2 regions of the Variovorax sp. AC194 genome follow, and region 1 is predicted to be linked to the other one. Evidence: riboswitches for the same ligand, from Rfam matches in the RefSeq annotation. Region 1 holds a riboswitch; the other holds the start of a gene.
The links. A riboswitch is a leader RNA that binds a small molecule or an ion and turns the genes downstream of it on or off. The one in region 1 is predicted to bind S-adenosylhomocysteine.
Positions count from the first base shown of each region.

Region 2: linked by a shared signal. The riboswitch ahead of metH (methionine synthase) and the one ahead of ahcY (adenosylhomocysteinase) in region 1 are both predicted to bind S-adenosylhomocysteine.

Region 1 covers NZ_OZ409823.1:4,317,981-4,325,779, reverse strand. The annotation lists gene ACZYRS_RS20645 (alginate lyase family protein) at 1-1,032, shown strand, start outside; gene ACZYRS_RS20640 (ABC transporter substrate-binding protein) at 1,348-2,703, shown strand; gene ACZYRS_RS20635 (LysR family transcriptional regulator) at 2,688-3,671, shown strand; gene ahcY (adenosylhomocysteinase) at 3,748-5,184, opposite strand; S-adenosyl-L-homocysteine riboswitch at 5,247-5,351, opposite strand; gene ACZYRS_RS20625 (acetate--CoA ligase family protein) at 5,546-7,642, shown strand; gene ACZYRS_RS20620 (enoyl-CoA hydratase/isomerase family protein) at 7,727-7,799, shown strand, end outside.
Region 2 covers NZ_OZ409823.1:36,739-44,537, forward strand. The annotation lists gene ACZYRS_RS00150 (ArnT family glycosyltransferase) at 1-1,555, opposite strand, end outside; gene metH (methionine synthase) at 1,608-4,355, opposite strand; S-adenosyl-L-homocysteine riboswitch at 4,378-4,451, opposite strand; gene ACZYRS_RS00160 (lipase family alpha/beta hydrolase) at 4,592-5,629, shown strand; gene ACZYRS_RS00165 (lipase secretion chaperone) at 5,649-6,638, shown strand; gene ACZYRS_RS00170 (PACE efflux transporter) at 6,571-7,008, opposite strand; gene ACZYRS_RS00175 (LysR family transcriptional regulator) at 7,109-7,799, shown strand, end outside.

The DNA of each region.
Region 1 (7,799 bases):
GCGCTGACACAAATCTATGGCGCCTACGTGCTGCGCAAGGGCCTGCAGGCACCCTTCATCGCGCAGAGGCGCCTCCGGATGCCGGTGGACGGCGCCAGCTTCATGTTCCTGAAGGACGCCGACACGTCGAAGGCGACGCCGCCGCCGGCGCTGCCCATTCCCTCGGCCGCGTCGATCACCTTGGGGTTCAGCAGTGCCGACATCGGTGGCGCCAGCCCGGCCGGCTCGGCCACCTATGCCGCCGGCAAATGGAACGTGGCCGGGGCGGGCTACGACATCTGGGGCGAACGCGACAGTTGCCACTTCGCCTACAAGGCGATCACCGGCAACGGCACCATCGTCGCGAAGGTCGAGTCGCTCGAGAACACCCACCCGTCCGCGGTGGCGGGCGTGATGATGCGCACAAGCCTGGAACCAGGCGCTCCGCGCGCCTGGATGGCGATGAACTACAAAAGTGAAGTCTTGCAGAACATGACGAAGCTGGCGGTGTACGGGGGCTCGAACTACGCGAACAAGGTTGCGAGCGCCGGGCCCACTCACTGGGTGAAGCTCGAGCGCATCGGGAACATCATCACCGGCTACGTTTCTCCCGATGGCACCAATTGGGCCGCCACCGATGTCGGCCGCATCGACGCTCCCGTTCCCGACACGGTCTATGTTGGATTGGTGGTCTCTTCGGTCACGGGCAAGCTGAACAACAGCGTCTTCAGCAACGTGCAGGTCACCGGTGGCGACAGCGGTGCGCCGAGCGTCGTCCCCGCGGCTCCCGCCATGTTGCTGGCCTCGCCGGGCGATGGCGCCGTCCCGCTGCGCTGGCAGGCATCCTTCGGGGCCACCGGCTACACGGTCGGCCGCTCCGCCTTCAGCGGCGGACCCTACGAGGCCGTCGCGTCCGGCGTTGCGGGCAGCAGCTACACGGACACCTCCGTGGTCAACGGCACCACCTACTACTACACCGTGACGGCGAGCAACTCCGCTGGAACGAGCGACAGTTCTCCGTCGGACAGCGCCACACCGGTCGCGCGACGGTGAACGTCGCTGCAGGCGGCACCGCGAACCACCGCGGAGGCGACGCAACCAACGCGACCCACGCCCAACGCGCCTTCGACCAGAGCTCGCCGTCGCAATGGCTCTGCGCGGGCGCGACCGGGAGCTGAAGACCTGCGCGATCGCGGCTCCGGGTTTCTGTCGCTCCTGGCGGCTCAACATCACGGCCAACCATGGCGACAGAACTTTCACGGAACGAGCCGACCGGTTGCCGAGGTCTTCGCAGGTGTGCGACTTTTGCGAACACGGCCACCGAAAAATGCTAACCCGGGCACCTTTCACAATCCCTAGGATTGTGAAATGAACCCACCCCAACAGGCCGGCGAGGCGACGCAGACGAAATCATCGATGCGTGGCGGCCTCCCCAAAGAGCCATCCCCCGCGCATGAACGAGAGCCTCATGCCCGTCGCGTCCGCACTTCAGCTGTCGGATGGCGATGTCTCTTCGCTGTTGCGCAATGGCTTTCAAGCTTCCTTCGCGCCAACGGAACGCAAGGCAGAACCGATGGCCGGCCGGGACCAGTTCTGGTCGATCCGATTTCCTCACAGGTGAAGCAAATGTTCAAAAGCGCAGTCAGATGGATCGGCATCTTGGTGGGAGCCGTCGCGATGCTCACGGTCACGCACGCAGAGGCGCAAACGCCGAGGAAGAAGGTGCGGATCGTGGTGGGGACGCAGGTTCTCAACATCTCCTATCCGACGCTGAACCTTCCCCTGGCGCTCGGCTATTGGCGCGACGAAGGCTACGACGTCGAACTCATTCCGTTGGCGCCGCCGGCACAGACCATCGCGCTGCTGATTGCAGGCCAGGCGGATTTCGCGCAGATCAACGCGAGCGTCGCGGTGCAGGCGCAGTCGCTCAACAGCCAGCCGGTCAAGCTCGTCGTGAACAACGGCGTGGTCGACTGGAGCATCGGCGTGCTCGAAGATTCGCCCCTGCGCTCGATCACCGATTTCAAGGGCAAGACCATCGGCGTGTTCGGCCTGGGGTCGGGCGGGGTCGCCATCCTGCGCGCCTACCTCAAGGAGAAGGGCATCGATCCGGACAAGGATGTCCAGTTCATCGCCACCGGCGCGGGCGCACCGGCCATCGACGCGCTCAAGAGCGGGCGTGTACAGGGCCTGATGTTCTGGGCCTCTGCCATGGCGGGCTTCGAGAACGCGGGCTTGAAGATGCGCTACCTGCGCGGCGAAGACTGGCGTGCCTTGCCCGACTTCAGCATCGCGGCGATGTCCAAGACGATCGAATCGGACCCCAAGATGGTGGAAGCCATCGCACGCGGCATGGCGAAAGCTTCCGAGTTTGCATTTGCCAACCCCGACTGCGTTCGCCGAATCCAGTGGAAATCCTGGCCCAACACGAAGCCCACGGGGCAGGTGGAGCCGTCGGTGCTGGCGCAGTGGGATGCCAATCTGCTCAAGGCCCAGCTCGATTCCTTCCGCGACGCATACAAGGTCAACGGCGGAAAATACTGGGGCAACGTCGACGCAGCCGCGGTGTCCCGGTTGGAGCAATTCATGCGCAAGTCGGGCCAGGTCAGCCGCGCGGTGCCGGCAAGCGCACTGATGATTGCCGACGCGGATTTCTATCGGAGAGCCAATCAGTTCGATGCATCGGCGATCCGGCAGGCCGCCGAAAAGTGCGCGAACTGGTGACTGCGACGGGTCCGGCGTCCGTCGGGCCGCAGGGCCGGCGAAAGGCGGAGCTGCGCCCGGTGAGCAGCAACGCGCTCAAATACTTCGTGGCCGTTGCGAGGTCGGGTTCGATACGCCGCGCCGCGGAAGAATTGCAAGTGGCGGCCTCCGCGATCTCCCGGCTGATCCAGTTGCTGGAGGAGGAACTGGGCGCCGAACTGCTCGAGCGGCACCGGGGGCACAAGGGTCTCAAGCTCACGGCCGAAGGCCAGGTGGTGCTGAACTATGCGAAGAGCATCGAAGCGGGCCTGGACGCGGTTCGCGACGATATCCGGTCGCTCAAGACCATCCGGACCGGCAAGGTCCGGTTCGGCATTTCCGAATCCTTCACGCGGGAGTTCGTTCCCCAGTTCCTGCATCGCTTTCATGCCGCGTACCCGGGCATCGTGTTCGAGGTCATCGTCGCGGGCGGCAACAAGCTCACTGCAATGCTGGCCAATCACGACATCGACGTGTCCCTGTCGTACATCACGCCGGACGCCTTCAATGTCTCTGTGGTCGAACAGGCCATGACAACGCCTTGCTTGCTGGTGGCGCGCAGCCATCCGTTCGCGCAGCGGGAGTTCGTCGATGTTGCGGAGTGCGCCGGCGAAGACATCGCATTGCCCGATGCGTCGCTGACCATTCGGGAAAGCTACGTTCGCATGTTCGCGAAAGCCAGGATTCGCCCGCGTGGGTTGCTGGTCACCAATTCGTTCGAGCTGATGCGCGCGTCGGCGGGCGCGGGTCTGACGATTGCCGTCGTGGACAGGTACTTCGGCGATCACGAAGCGCCCGCGGGGATGACCTATGTGCCGCTGCGCGGGCAGGGGCTGGATCGCTGGCCGCTGAACGTCAGCATCCATGCCGATCGCGACCTGCCCGCGGCCGCAAGCATCTTCGTGGAGCACCTGCGCACGGCGGTGCGTTCGGTTGCCGCCGACCGCTGACTGATCGACGAAGCACTTGCCGCACATCGCCGGGCAAAGGCTATGTGCAGCACGTGCAGCACGTGCAGCACGTGCCCTAGTAGCGGTAGGCCTCGGGCTTGAACGGGCCCGTCTTGCTCACGCCGATGTAGGCGGCCTGCGCGTCGGAGAGCTCCGTCAACTGCGCGCCCAGCTTTGCAAGATGCAGCTTCGCGACCTTTTCGTCCAGGAGCTTGGACAGCACGTAGACCTTGCCTTTTTCATAGGCCGCCTGTCTTGTGAAAAGCTCGATCTGTCCCAGCGTCTGGTTCGCAAGGCTGGCGGACATGACGAAGCTGGGGTGGCCCGTCGCGCACCCCAGGTTCACGAGGCGGCCCTTGGCGAGCAGGATGATCCGCTTTCCATCGGGGAAGATCACATGGTCCACCTGCGGCTTGATCTCGTCCCATTGGCAGGCCTCGAGCGACGCCACGTCGATCTCGTTGTCGAAGTGCCCGATGTTGCAGACGATCGCCTGGTCCTTCATGCGCTTCATGTGTTCGAAGGTGATGACGTCGCGGTTGCCGGTCGCTGTGACGAAGATGTCCGCCTGGCTTGCCGCCTCGTCCATGGTCACGACGCGGTAGCCCTCCATGGCCGCCTGCAGCGCATTGATGGGATCGATCTCCGTCACCCAGACCTGGGCGCTGAGGGCGCGCAGCGCCTGCGCGGAGCCCTTGCCGACGCCGCCGAAGCCGGCCACCACGGCAATCTTTCCGGCGATCATGACGTCGGTCGCGCGCTTGATCGCATCGACCAGCGACTCCCGGCAGCCATAGGTGTTGTCGAACTTGCTCTTGGTCACGGAGTCGTTCACGGCAATGGCGCGGATGGCGAGTTCGCCCTTGATGCTCATGTCGTTGAGCCTGAAGACACCGGTGGTCGTTTCTTCGGTCACGCCGATGATGTGACGCAGACGGCGGCTGTACCACGTGGGGTCCGTGGCCAGCTTCTTCTCGATGGCTGCGAAGAGGATGCGCTCCTCCGAAGTGGCCGGCTGCGAGATCACGCTGCGATCCTTTTCTGCGCGGCTGCCCAGGTGCATCAGCGTGGTCGCATCGCCACCGTCGTCAAGGATCAGGTTGGGGCCTTCTTCAGGTTCGCCGCGAGGCCCTCCGAACTCGAAGATCCGGTGGGTGTAGTCCCAGTACTCCTCCATCGTTTCGCCCTTGAAGGCGAAGACGGGAGTTCCCTTCGAAGCCACCGCCGCCGCGGCGTGGTCCTGCGTCGAGAAGATGTTGCACGACGCCCAGCGCACGGTGGCGCCCAGCGCTTGCAGCGTCTCGATGAGAACGCCGGTCTGGATGGTCATGTGCAGGGACCCGGCGATGCGTGCGCCCTTGAGCGGCTGCTGCTCTAGGAACTCGTTTCTGATGGCCATGAGGCCCGGCATCTCCGTCTCCGCGATGCGCAGTTCCTTGTGGCCCCAGCCGGCCAACGCGATGTCCGCCACGACGTGATCGCCGGTTGGGCTCGATGTCAATCTTTCGCTCATCTCTTGCTCCTTGTGATGGGTTGTCGTCAGAGCGAGATGAACACCGGGGGCTCACCGCACTCTGTCGGTGAGCGCAGTTAAGGATGCCGGTTCGGGCAGTCTTCCGAGCCTGACGGATCGCAGCTCGCGCAGTGGCGGGCGTGATCGTTGCAGCGCTCCTCGGTGAACAAAAATTCTAGTGTTCGAGCGCTCCTGGTGTGTGTCAAAAATTAGTACGCGGATGCCGAAAATCTGTGATTGACCCGCACATGTGCGCTCCCTAGAGTCGCGGTTCTCGACATCGGTGCCGCATCTCACGCGGCGATCGAGCGATGCCTCTCAAGCCCGTAGGAGCCCCTCTTTGCATTACCTGTCCACGCTCATGAATCCCAAGTCCATCGCGGTGTTGGGCGCGTCGCCGCGACCCGAGGCGATGGGCAATACCGTGATCAAGAATCTCCTGCGCGTCGGGTATGCCGGGGCCATCTATCCCATTCATCCCAGCGCCGATTCCGTGCTGGGTCTGGCATGCCATCGCGACCTGACGGCGTTGTCCGGATCGGTGGATTGCGTGGTGATCGCGCTGGGCGCGGACAAGGCCCTCGATGCCCTCAAGAACGCGCATGCCGCCGGTGCGCGCAGCGCGGTGTTGTACGCAAGCGGGTTCGCCGAGACCGGAGAACAAGGGGCGGCTCTGCAGGTGGAGATCAGCACCTTCTGCCGCGACAACCAGATCAATCTTTGCGGACCCAATTGCCTGGGAATCTTCAGTGTCGAGAACGGCGTGGCGTTGTACAGCGCTGCCGTGCCGGCGGGGCTGGAGGCGGGCGACATCGCGCTCATCTCGCATTCGGGTTCTGCATGCATCGCCTTGAGCAGCCTGAACCGCTTCAAGTTCAGCCACCTGGTGTCGTTGGGCAACGGGGCGGTGACCGATATTCCCGAGTACCTCGACTATGTGGCGCAAGACCCGCGCACCAAGGTCGCCGCGCTCTTCGTGGAGACGTTGCGCGATCCTTCGGCCTTCGCACGCGCCGCCGCGCAGATGCGAAAGGCGGGCAAGCCGATCGTGGCATTGAAGGTCGGCCGGTCCGTGTCCGGTGCTGCCGCGAGCGCCGCGCACACCGGTGCGATCGCGAGCTCCGACACGGCGCTGCTGGCATTCTTCAGGCGCCACGGCGTCACCCTGGTCGAAGACTACGACGAACTGGTCGAGACCGTCGCGCTGTTTTCCACGATCGGCTCGATGCCGCAGGGCGCGGGACTCGGCGTTCTCAATGTGAGCGGCGGCGAACTGTCGATGACCTGCGACATCGCCGAGCGCTGCGGACTGGATCTGCCGGAATTGAACGATGCGACCGTGGCGCACCTCAAGACCGTGCTCCCCGCGTTCGGCGCTCCGCGCAATCCGCTCGATGCAACGGGTGTCGGTGTGTTCGACACCCGGATGTACGGCGACTGCCTGGACGCGCTGCTGAACGATCCTGCGATCCATATCGTTGCCGTGTCGCAGGATTGCCCGGCCTCCATGGGGGAAGACCAGGCGTCGATCTACGAGAAGCTCGCGATCACCGTGGCCGAACGCAGCGCGCGGGCGCGCAAGCCCGTCGTGTTCTTCAACAACCTGTCCGCCAGGATTCATCCGGCCGTGCTCGCGCCGTTGAGCGAAGTGCCCACGCTGTGCGGAATGCGCAATGCGCTGCGTGCCATCAAGCATCTGGTGGACCATGCGGCGTTCATCGCCACCGAGGTCATTCCCAAGACGCCGGGTATTGAACGTCAACAGCAATGGGCGCGCCGCTTCGAATCCGCGGAGCCGCTGACCGAGCGGGAGAGCAAGTCGTTCCTGGAGGCGCACGGAATCCGCGTGACCGCTGAGCGCTTGGCATCGAGCGAGGAAGACGCCGTTGCAAACGCCGATGCCATCGGGTATCCCGTGGTGCTGAAGATCGAATCCGCGGACCTTCCCCACAAGAGCGAAGTAGGTGGCGTCGTCGTCGATCTACCGGACGCAGCCGCTGTGCGAGCGGCATACCGTCAGATCCTGGACAGCGTTGCAAAGAAGGCGCCCGAAGCGCGGGTTGCCGGCGTGCTGGTGCAGCAGATGGTTCGCGGTGGTGTCGAAGCCATCCTGGGTGTCGTGACGCATCGACCCTTTGCACCGGGTGTCGTGGTCGGCGCCGGCGGCGTGCTGGTCGAGATCCTGCAGGACGCCACGTTCGAGCTCGCGCCGGTGGACGTGAAGACCGCCGCCGCGCTGATCGACCAGACGCGGCTGGGCAAGTTGCTGGCCGGTTACCGAGGCGGTGTCGTGGCGGACCGTGACGCGTTGGCAAGAACGCTGGAACGGCTGTCCGACATTGCAGTGGTCTACGCCAACGAGATCGAAGCCATCGACCTGAATCCCGTCGCAGTCCTCGCGCAAGGCCAAGGTGCGGTGGTGCTGGACGCGCTGGTGATCCCGAAGGCTCGGCAATAGCCGCGCCGAAGGTGCCTGCATCGAAAAACCAGGAGACAAGCAAAAATGAAATATGAATGCATCGAACTGAGCATCGAGAACACGGTGGCGACGCTCGAGCTCGCCAGGCCGGACAAGATGAACTCGCTGAACGATCAGATCCTGATCGACATGCAGC
Region 2 (7,799 bases), 4.3 Mb from region 1:
CGTTCAGCGCGATCTGGTAGACGCGGCCGGTCGGGTTGCGGCGCAGGTAGTCCATGACGGCATAGCCCGGCACGTGCTGGCGCAGGAACGCCTCGCGCGTCTCGGGCGTGGGCGAAACCATCGCGACCTTGCCCGCGGTCTGCCGCACCGACACCGCCGCGAGCACGGCCAACAGCAGCACGACCACCCAGTCGCCGATGCGCGCCGCACTGCGCCGGTTGGTGAGCTCGGGCACGCCTTCTGCGGCGGCCGCCTTCATGCCGAAGAGGCGACGCACGCCCGCCGCGATCCAGCCGAACAGCACCTGCCAGCCGATGGCGGCCGTCATCGCGAGCAGCGGGAACGAGGCCGTGAGGTACCGCGGATAGCGCGAGGTCACGACCCACACGGCCAGCGAATAGAAGCAGAACCAGCCCGCGGCGCGCACCGCGGCCGAGCGCTTCCACAAGGCGCCGAAGGGCGCGAGGAACACCGACCAGATCAGCGCGTTCGGCATCTCGGCGTGGTCGCGCACGTCGGCCAGTTGCTGCACGTAGTCGGCCGGAATCCACTCGCTGAAGCCGAACACGCGCGCGCCGATCGGGTTGAACGGATCGCCGGTCATGACGGCATTGCGCGCATACCAGTAGATGCACGGAATGAGAAAGCACACGAGCGCGAGCGCCCAGGCCTTGGGCCGGCGCTCATGCCACACGACGAACAGCGCCACCAGCGGCATGAAGACCAGCGCCTGGTACTTGGAGCCCGCCGCCACGCCCAGGCAGAAGGCGGCAAGCCCGAGCCAGCGCATGCCGCTGTGCACCGGCTGCGATTCACGCCACCACCACAGCGACACGCAGGCCGTGAGCACGAAGAGCGCCACGCCCATGTCGATCAGCGCGTTCGAGTAATCGCCCAGCCCCAGCCAGATCGCCGCGCCGATACAGGCGGTGAGCCGGTTGGCGTGCAGCATGCCCAGGCGATAGATCATCACCACCGAGAGCCCGCCCGCCAGCGCGTTCAGGAAGTGCGGCAGCACGTCGTCGCCCACCTGCAATGCAGCGGCGTAGAGCAGGTTGTAGTTGTACGGAAACCAGGGGTAGCGCAGCCATTCGTGGATGCCCAGCGAGCCCTGCTGCGCGACTTCGCGTGCATAGGGCAGGTGGTACATCAGCTCGTCGAAGGCGGCCGGCGGGGCGAGCGGCGCGACCAGCGCGGGCAGCGCGACCAACGCCAGCGCCACCATCGCGATGCGGTCGAAGTAGGTCCACGGCACGGCGACGGCGCTCGCGTTCAGGGCGCGCCGCTCGCGCAGCCAGGCGGGCAACTGCAGCGCGGCGACGACGACGCCCGCGGCAACCACCGCCAGCGTGGCGCCGAGCTTGAACACGCCGAAGATCGCCAGCACCTGGAACGCGCAGATGAAGAGCCCGACGCCGAGCGCCGTGGCCACCGCGCCTTCGAGCCATGCATCGCGGCGCGGCGGCGGTGCCAGGCGGGCCAGCACGCCGCGCCCCCACCCCCAGCAGCTGACGATGAAAACCACGAGTGCCGCGTAGTGCGCGGCTGCAAACATCAGCTTCTGAATAACAACTCCCGGTGCCGGTCGGCCACGCCGGCCGGCAGGTTCAAAGGTTGGGCGCCAGCAGGCGCTCCAGGACGGACTCGCTCTCCTTGCGCCGCGCGGCCTGGTCCTGCAACTGGTCGTGCCCGATCTTGCCGACGTTGAAGTACGTCGCGTCGGGGTGGCTCAGGTAGAAACCGCTGACGCTGGCGGCGGGCATCATAGCGAGGCTTTCCGTCAGGGTCATGCCAATGTCCGCGCAGTTCAGAAGGTCGAACATCGGGCCCTTCACGCTGTGGTCCGGGCAGGCCGGGTAGCCGGGCGCGGGGCGGATGCCGCGGTACTTCTCGCCGATCATGTCCTCGTTGCTGAGGCTCTCGTCGTGCGCGTAGCCCCAGAGGTCGGTGCGCGCACGGTGGTGCAGCGATTCGGCAAAGGCCTCGGCCAGCCGGTCGGCCAGGGCCTTCAACATGATGGCCGAGTAGTCGTCCAGGTCGTCGATGAAGTACTTCTCTTTTTTCTCGACGCCCAGGCCCGCGGTGACTGCGAACACGCCCACGTAGTCCGCGAGGCCGCTGTCCTTGGGCGCGACGAAGTCGGCCAGGCAGCGGCTGGGGCGCATCACGCCGTCGATCGCCTGCTTTTCGGTCTGCTGGCGCATGCCGTACCAGGTGAGCGCGACTTCGCTGCGCGTCTCGTCGGTGTAGAGCTCGATGTCGTCGTCGTTCACCGTGTTGGCGGGCCAGAAGCCGACGATGCCGCTCGCGCTGAGCCAGCGGCCTTCGATCAGGCGCTTCAACATGCGCTGGCCGTCGGCGTACACGCGCACGGCTTCCGTGCCGACGACTTCGTCCTTCAGGATCGCGGGGAACGGGCCGGCCAGGTCCCAGGTCTGGAAGAACGGGCCCCAGTCGATGTACTTGGCGAGCTCGGTGAGGTCGAAGTTCTTGAACACGCGACGGCCGATGAACTTCGGCACGGGCGGCGTGTAGTTCGTCCAGTCGATGGGCGTCTTGTTGGCGCGCGCCTTGGCCAGCGGCCACATCGGCACCTGCTTCTTGTTGGCGTGCTGCGTGCGCACCTTCTCGTAGTCGGCATTGATCTCGTCGATGTACGCGGTGGCCTGGTCGGAGAGCAGCGACTGCGCCACGCTCACGCTGCGCGACGCATCGGGCACGTAGACCACGGGGCCTTCGTAATGCGGCGCGATCTTCACGGCCGTGTGCACGCGGCTGGTGGTGGCGCCGCCGATCATGAGCGGGATCTTCTTGATGCGGAAATGGTCGTCGCGCTGCATCTCGCCGGCCACGTACTGCATCTCTTCCAGGCTCGGCGTGATGAGGCCCGAGAGGCCCACGATGTCCGCGCCCTCGACCTTGGCGCGCGCCAGGATCTCGTGGCACGGGACCATCACGCCCATGTTCACCACTTCGAAGTTGTTGCACTGGAGCACGACGGTCACGATGTTCTTGCCGATGTCGTGCACGTCGCCCTTCACCGTGGCGATGATGATCTTGCCCTTGGTGCGCACGTCGCGGCCGGCGGCCTCGTCGCGCAGCTTTTCTTCCTCGATGTAGGGCAGCAGGTGGGCCACGGCGGACTTCATCACGCGCGCCGACTTGACCACCTGCGGCAGGAACATCTTGCCGGCGCCGAACAGGTCGCCCACGATGTTCATGCCGTCCATGAGCGGGCCTTCGATCACGTGCAGCGGACGGCCGCCCCTGGCCAGGATCTGCTGGTAGGCCTCTTCGGTGTCTTCGACGATGAAGTCGGTGATGCCGTGCACCATGGCGTGCGAGAGGCGCTGGTTGACGTGCACCGGGTGCTCGGGCGTGCCGCGCCATTCGAGGCGCTTGCTCTCGTCCTTGGCGCCGCTCTTGGCGGTCTCGGCGACTTCCACGAGGCGTTCGCCAGCGTCCGGACGGCGGTTGAGCACCACGTCTTCCACGCGCTCGCGCAGTTCGGGCTCCAGGTCGTCGTACACGCCCACCATGCCCGCGTTGACGATGCCCATGTCCATGCCCGCCTTGATCGCGTGGTACAGGAACACGGTGTGGATCGCTTCGCGCATCGGGTCGTTGCCGCGGAAGCTGAAGCTCACGTTCGACACGCCGCCCGACACCTTGGCGCCCGGCAGGTTCTCCTTGATCCAGCGCACCGCGTTGATGAAGTCGACCGCGTAGTTGTCGTGCTCCTCGATGCCGGTGGCGATGGCGAAGATGTTCGGGTCGAAGATGATGTCCTCGGGCGCAAAGCCCACCTCGTCCACCAGGATGCGGTAGGCGCGCTCGCAGATCTCGACCTTGCGCTCGTAGGTGTCGGCCTGGCCCTTCTCGTCGAAGGCCATCACCACGGCGGCGGCGCCGTAGCGCTTCACGAGCTTGGCCTCGTGCTTGAACTTGTCCACGCCCTCCTTCATGGAGATGGAGTTGACGATGCCCTTGCCCTGGATGCAGCGAAGGCCCGCCTCGATCACCTCCCACTTGGAGCTGTCCACCATCACCGGCACGCGCGCGATGTCGGGCTCGCTGGCAATGAGGTTCAGGAAGCGGACCATCGCGACCTTGCTGTCCAGCATGGCCTCGTCCATGTTGATGTCGATCACCTGGGCGCCGTTCTCCACCTGCTGGCGCGCGACGGCCAGGGCCTCTTCGAACTGGCCGTTCAGGATCATCCGCGCGAAGGCCTTGGAGCCGGTGACGTTGGTGCGCTCGCCGATGTTGACGAACAGCGTCCCCGCGCCGATGGCGACCGGCTCGAGGCCGGACAGCTTCATGGGGGGAACGGCAATTTGGGGGGTCTGGGCCATGGGCTCACCTGCGAAAGGAACAAACAGGCGAGCGTCGTTTTGAAATCCCAAGCCTGACGGCCCGCCTGGCGGACCGCTGCAACGCTCCTTGGGAGGGGATGGATTTTAAGGGCGTTCGCCCGCTCCCGCGGGAAAGCCCTATGCAGGCCTCCCAGGCACCCCCCACAGAATGCGGGCGCGCAATTCGTCGAAGAACGAACGTTCGTGTTTTTATTTGAAAACAAAGGAATGAACATATGCCAAGAAAGAGGAATTCGAGGCTGCTGCGCCTCACCGCCCGCCCGGTCTGCGCCGCACTGCTCTTCGGCCTTTTGGGGACGACCACGCTGAGCCAGGCGGCCATCACCGACACCCCCACGCAGGTCCAGGCCCGGGTGACGTCCAGCGAAGCGAAGACGAAGAACCCGATCGTGCTGGTGCACGGCCTCTTCGGCTTCGACAACGTGCTGGGCATCGACTACTTCTATCGCATCCCCGAGAGCTTGGCCGGCGCGGGCGCCAAGGTGTACGTGGCCCAGGTCTCGGGCGCCAACAGTTCCGAGATCCGCGGCGAGCAGCTGATCCAGGAGCTGAAGAACCTGCGGGCGCTCTCGGGCAACCCGTCGCTCAAGTTCAACCTCATCGGCCATTCGCAGGGCGCGCCCACCGCGCGCTACGTGGCGGCGGTGGAGCCCGGGCTGGTCGCCTCGGTCACCTCCGTGGGCGGTGCCAACGGCGGCTCGAAGGTGGCCGACATCCTGCGCAGGATTCCCGAGGGCAGCGTCTCCGAGGCGGTGGTCGCCGAGACGCTGCGCCTGGCGATGCTGCTGCTGGGCGCCCTCTCGGGCAAGGACCCGAGCGAGCTGCCCGAGGTGCCGTTGAACGCGCTCAGCTCGCTCACCACCGCGGGCGGCGCGGCCTTCGACAAGAAATTTCCGCAGGGCCGCCCGGCCCCCGGCGCCTCGTGCGACGTGAAGAGCGGCCCGGCCGAGGCGAACGGCGTGCGCTACTACTCGTGGTCCGGCGTGCAGCCGCTCACCAACGCGTTCGATGCGAGCGACGTGGCGATGGGCGGGCTGAGCCTCATCGCCTTCGGGGGCGAGACCAACGACGGCCTGCTGGCCGTGTGCAGCACCCGCCTGGGCACGCACCTGGGCGACTACCGCCAGAACCACCTGGACGAGGTCAACCAGCTTTTCGGCCTGACCTACATCGGGCTGTGGACGCTGTTCGAGAAGAAGCCGGTGCAGCTCTTCCAGGAGCAGGCGGCGCGCTTGAAGAGCGCGGGCCTCTGACGATGCGGCACGCCTCCTCGTGAAAAAGGCCAGACCGCTGCAGCTCGGTGCGATGGCGGGCGCCGCGGCGCTCGCCATCCTCGGCGGATGGTGGCTGGTGGACGGGCTGCCGCCGGCCGACGCCCCCGAGACGGTGGTGGCGACTTCCGCCGCCGCCGGCCCGGGTGGCACGGTCGGCGCAGTGCCGGCAGCGCAGCCGATCGGCGACGCCCGCCCCGCCCCCGATGCCATGCTGAACCCCTCGCTCATCCTCGTCTTCGAGAGCGTGCTCGCCGAGGCGCAGGCCACCGGCAAGGCGGCCTTCATGGCGATGGCGCCCGCCCTGCTCGCCAAGCGCCTGCCGGCCGAACTGGTCGCGCGCGCGATGGGCCTGCTGGAGCGCTACGTCGACATGCAGGAGGCCATGCAGGCCCTGCCACCGCCCGATGGCGGCGACCCCGCATCGCTGCGCAAGACCATCGAGGCGCGCGCCGAAGTGCGGCGCCGGTACTTCGCGCCCGAGGAAATCGAAGGCCTCTTCGGCGACGAGATCCGCCAGGACATCCTCATGGCCGAGAAGATGGCGCTCGCCCGAGACGCCAACCTCACGCCCGAAGAGCGCGCGGCCGCCGCGCAGCGCCGCGAGGAGGCCCTGCTCACGCCCGAACAGCGCGAGCAGCGCCGCGCCTTCACCGCGCAGGTCGACGTGCAGCGCCAGACCGACGCCATGGACGCGCGCGGCGCGAGCGCCCAGGAGCGCTTTGCCGAACGCAGCGCCGCCTACGGCTACGAAGCGGCCCGCCAGCTGGCCGCGCTGGACCAGGAAAACCGGGACTGGAACAGCCGCCTCGACCAGTACGCCAATGCGCCCCCGGAGCAGCAGGAGCAGCTGCGCGAATCGCTCTTCAACGAACGCGAGCGCCTGCGCCTGGCCGGCGCGCTGGCGCTGCGGGGGTCACGGTCTACGCCGTCTGGGCCGAGCCCATCGCCGAACGCGGCAGGCCAAACACCCGGTCGAAGCCCCAGTTGAAGACGAAGGTGTAGACCAGGAAGAACACCACCAGGCCCAGGTCCATCACCAGCGCCTGCCAGAGCGAAACGCCCAGGCCCCAGGCGAACATCGGCACCAGGAACGCGATCAGCCCGCCCTCGAAGCCGATGGCGTGGGCGATGCGGCGGCGCACGCTGCGCCCGCGCACGGCCTGGCGCGATTCCCAGCGCTCGAAGAGCGCGTTGAAGATCAGGTTCCAGATCACCGCGACGACCGAGGCCGCCACCGCCAGCACGCCGGAATGGCCGAGCCCCGCGTCCGTCATCAGGGCCAGGCCGGCGCTGGCGCACACGATGGCGATCCCTTCGTACAGGGAGATGTAGACGACACGACGCTGGAGCCCTTGCATGACTTTTCCTCTTGAACTTGAATACGATGGATGGACTTTATTTGCTATTTACTGATATAAATAGTCATCTTATTTCAATTAAATTGATAGATCGGACGCCATGGCCTTCTCCAGCGACAACGTCGAGGTGTTCCTGGCCGTGATCGACCACGGCTCCTTCTCGGCCGCCGCGCGGGCGCTGCACAAGGTGCCCTCGGCCGTGAGCATGGCCATCGCGGGCCTGGAAGCCGAGCTTGACCTGCCCCTGTTCGACCGCAAGGGCCGCGAGCCCCAGCCCACCGCCGCCGCGCGTTCGCTGGAGCCGCAGGCGCGGATGCTCGCGGCGCAATTGAAGCAGCTGCAGGTGCAGGCGCTCGCGCTGACCCAGGGGCTGGAAAACCGCCTGACGCTGGCGATTGCGCCCGAGCTCCTGGCCGCGCCCTGGAGTGGCCCGCTCGCCGAACTCGCGCAGGAATACCCGCTGCTGCAGGTCGAGGTGCTGGCCGCGCCGCAGGCCGACGCGCTGGCGCTGCTGCACAGCGGCCGCGCACAGCTGGCGCTGGTGTTCGAGCGCCCGAGCCTGGACGGCCGCGAGGGTTTCCAGGAAGTGGGCAGCGACACGATGGTGGCCGTGATGGCGCCCGATCACCCGGCGCTCGTCGCGGCGGCCGGCGAACGGCTGCGGGAAGAGCACCTCACGAACACGCGCCAGATCGTCGTCGCCGGCCGCGACCTGGCCACCAGCGATCCGCGCTTCGTGTTCGCGCGTCACGTCTGGCGCACCGACAATGCGCTGGCCGCGCTGAGCCTGA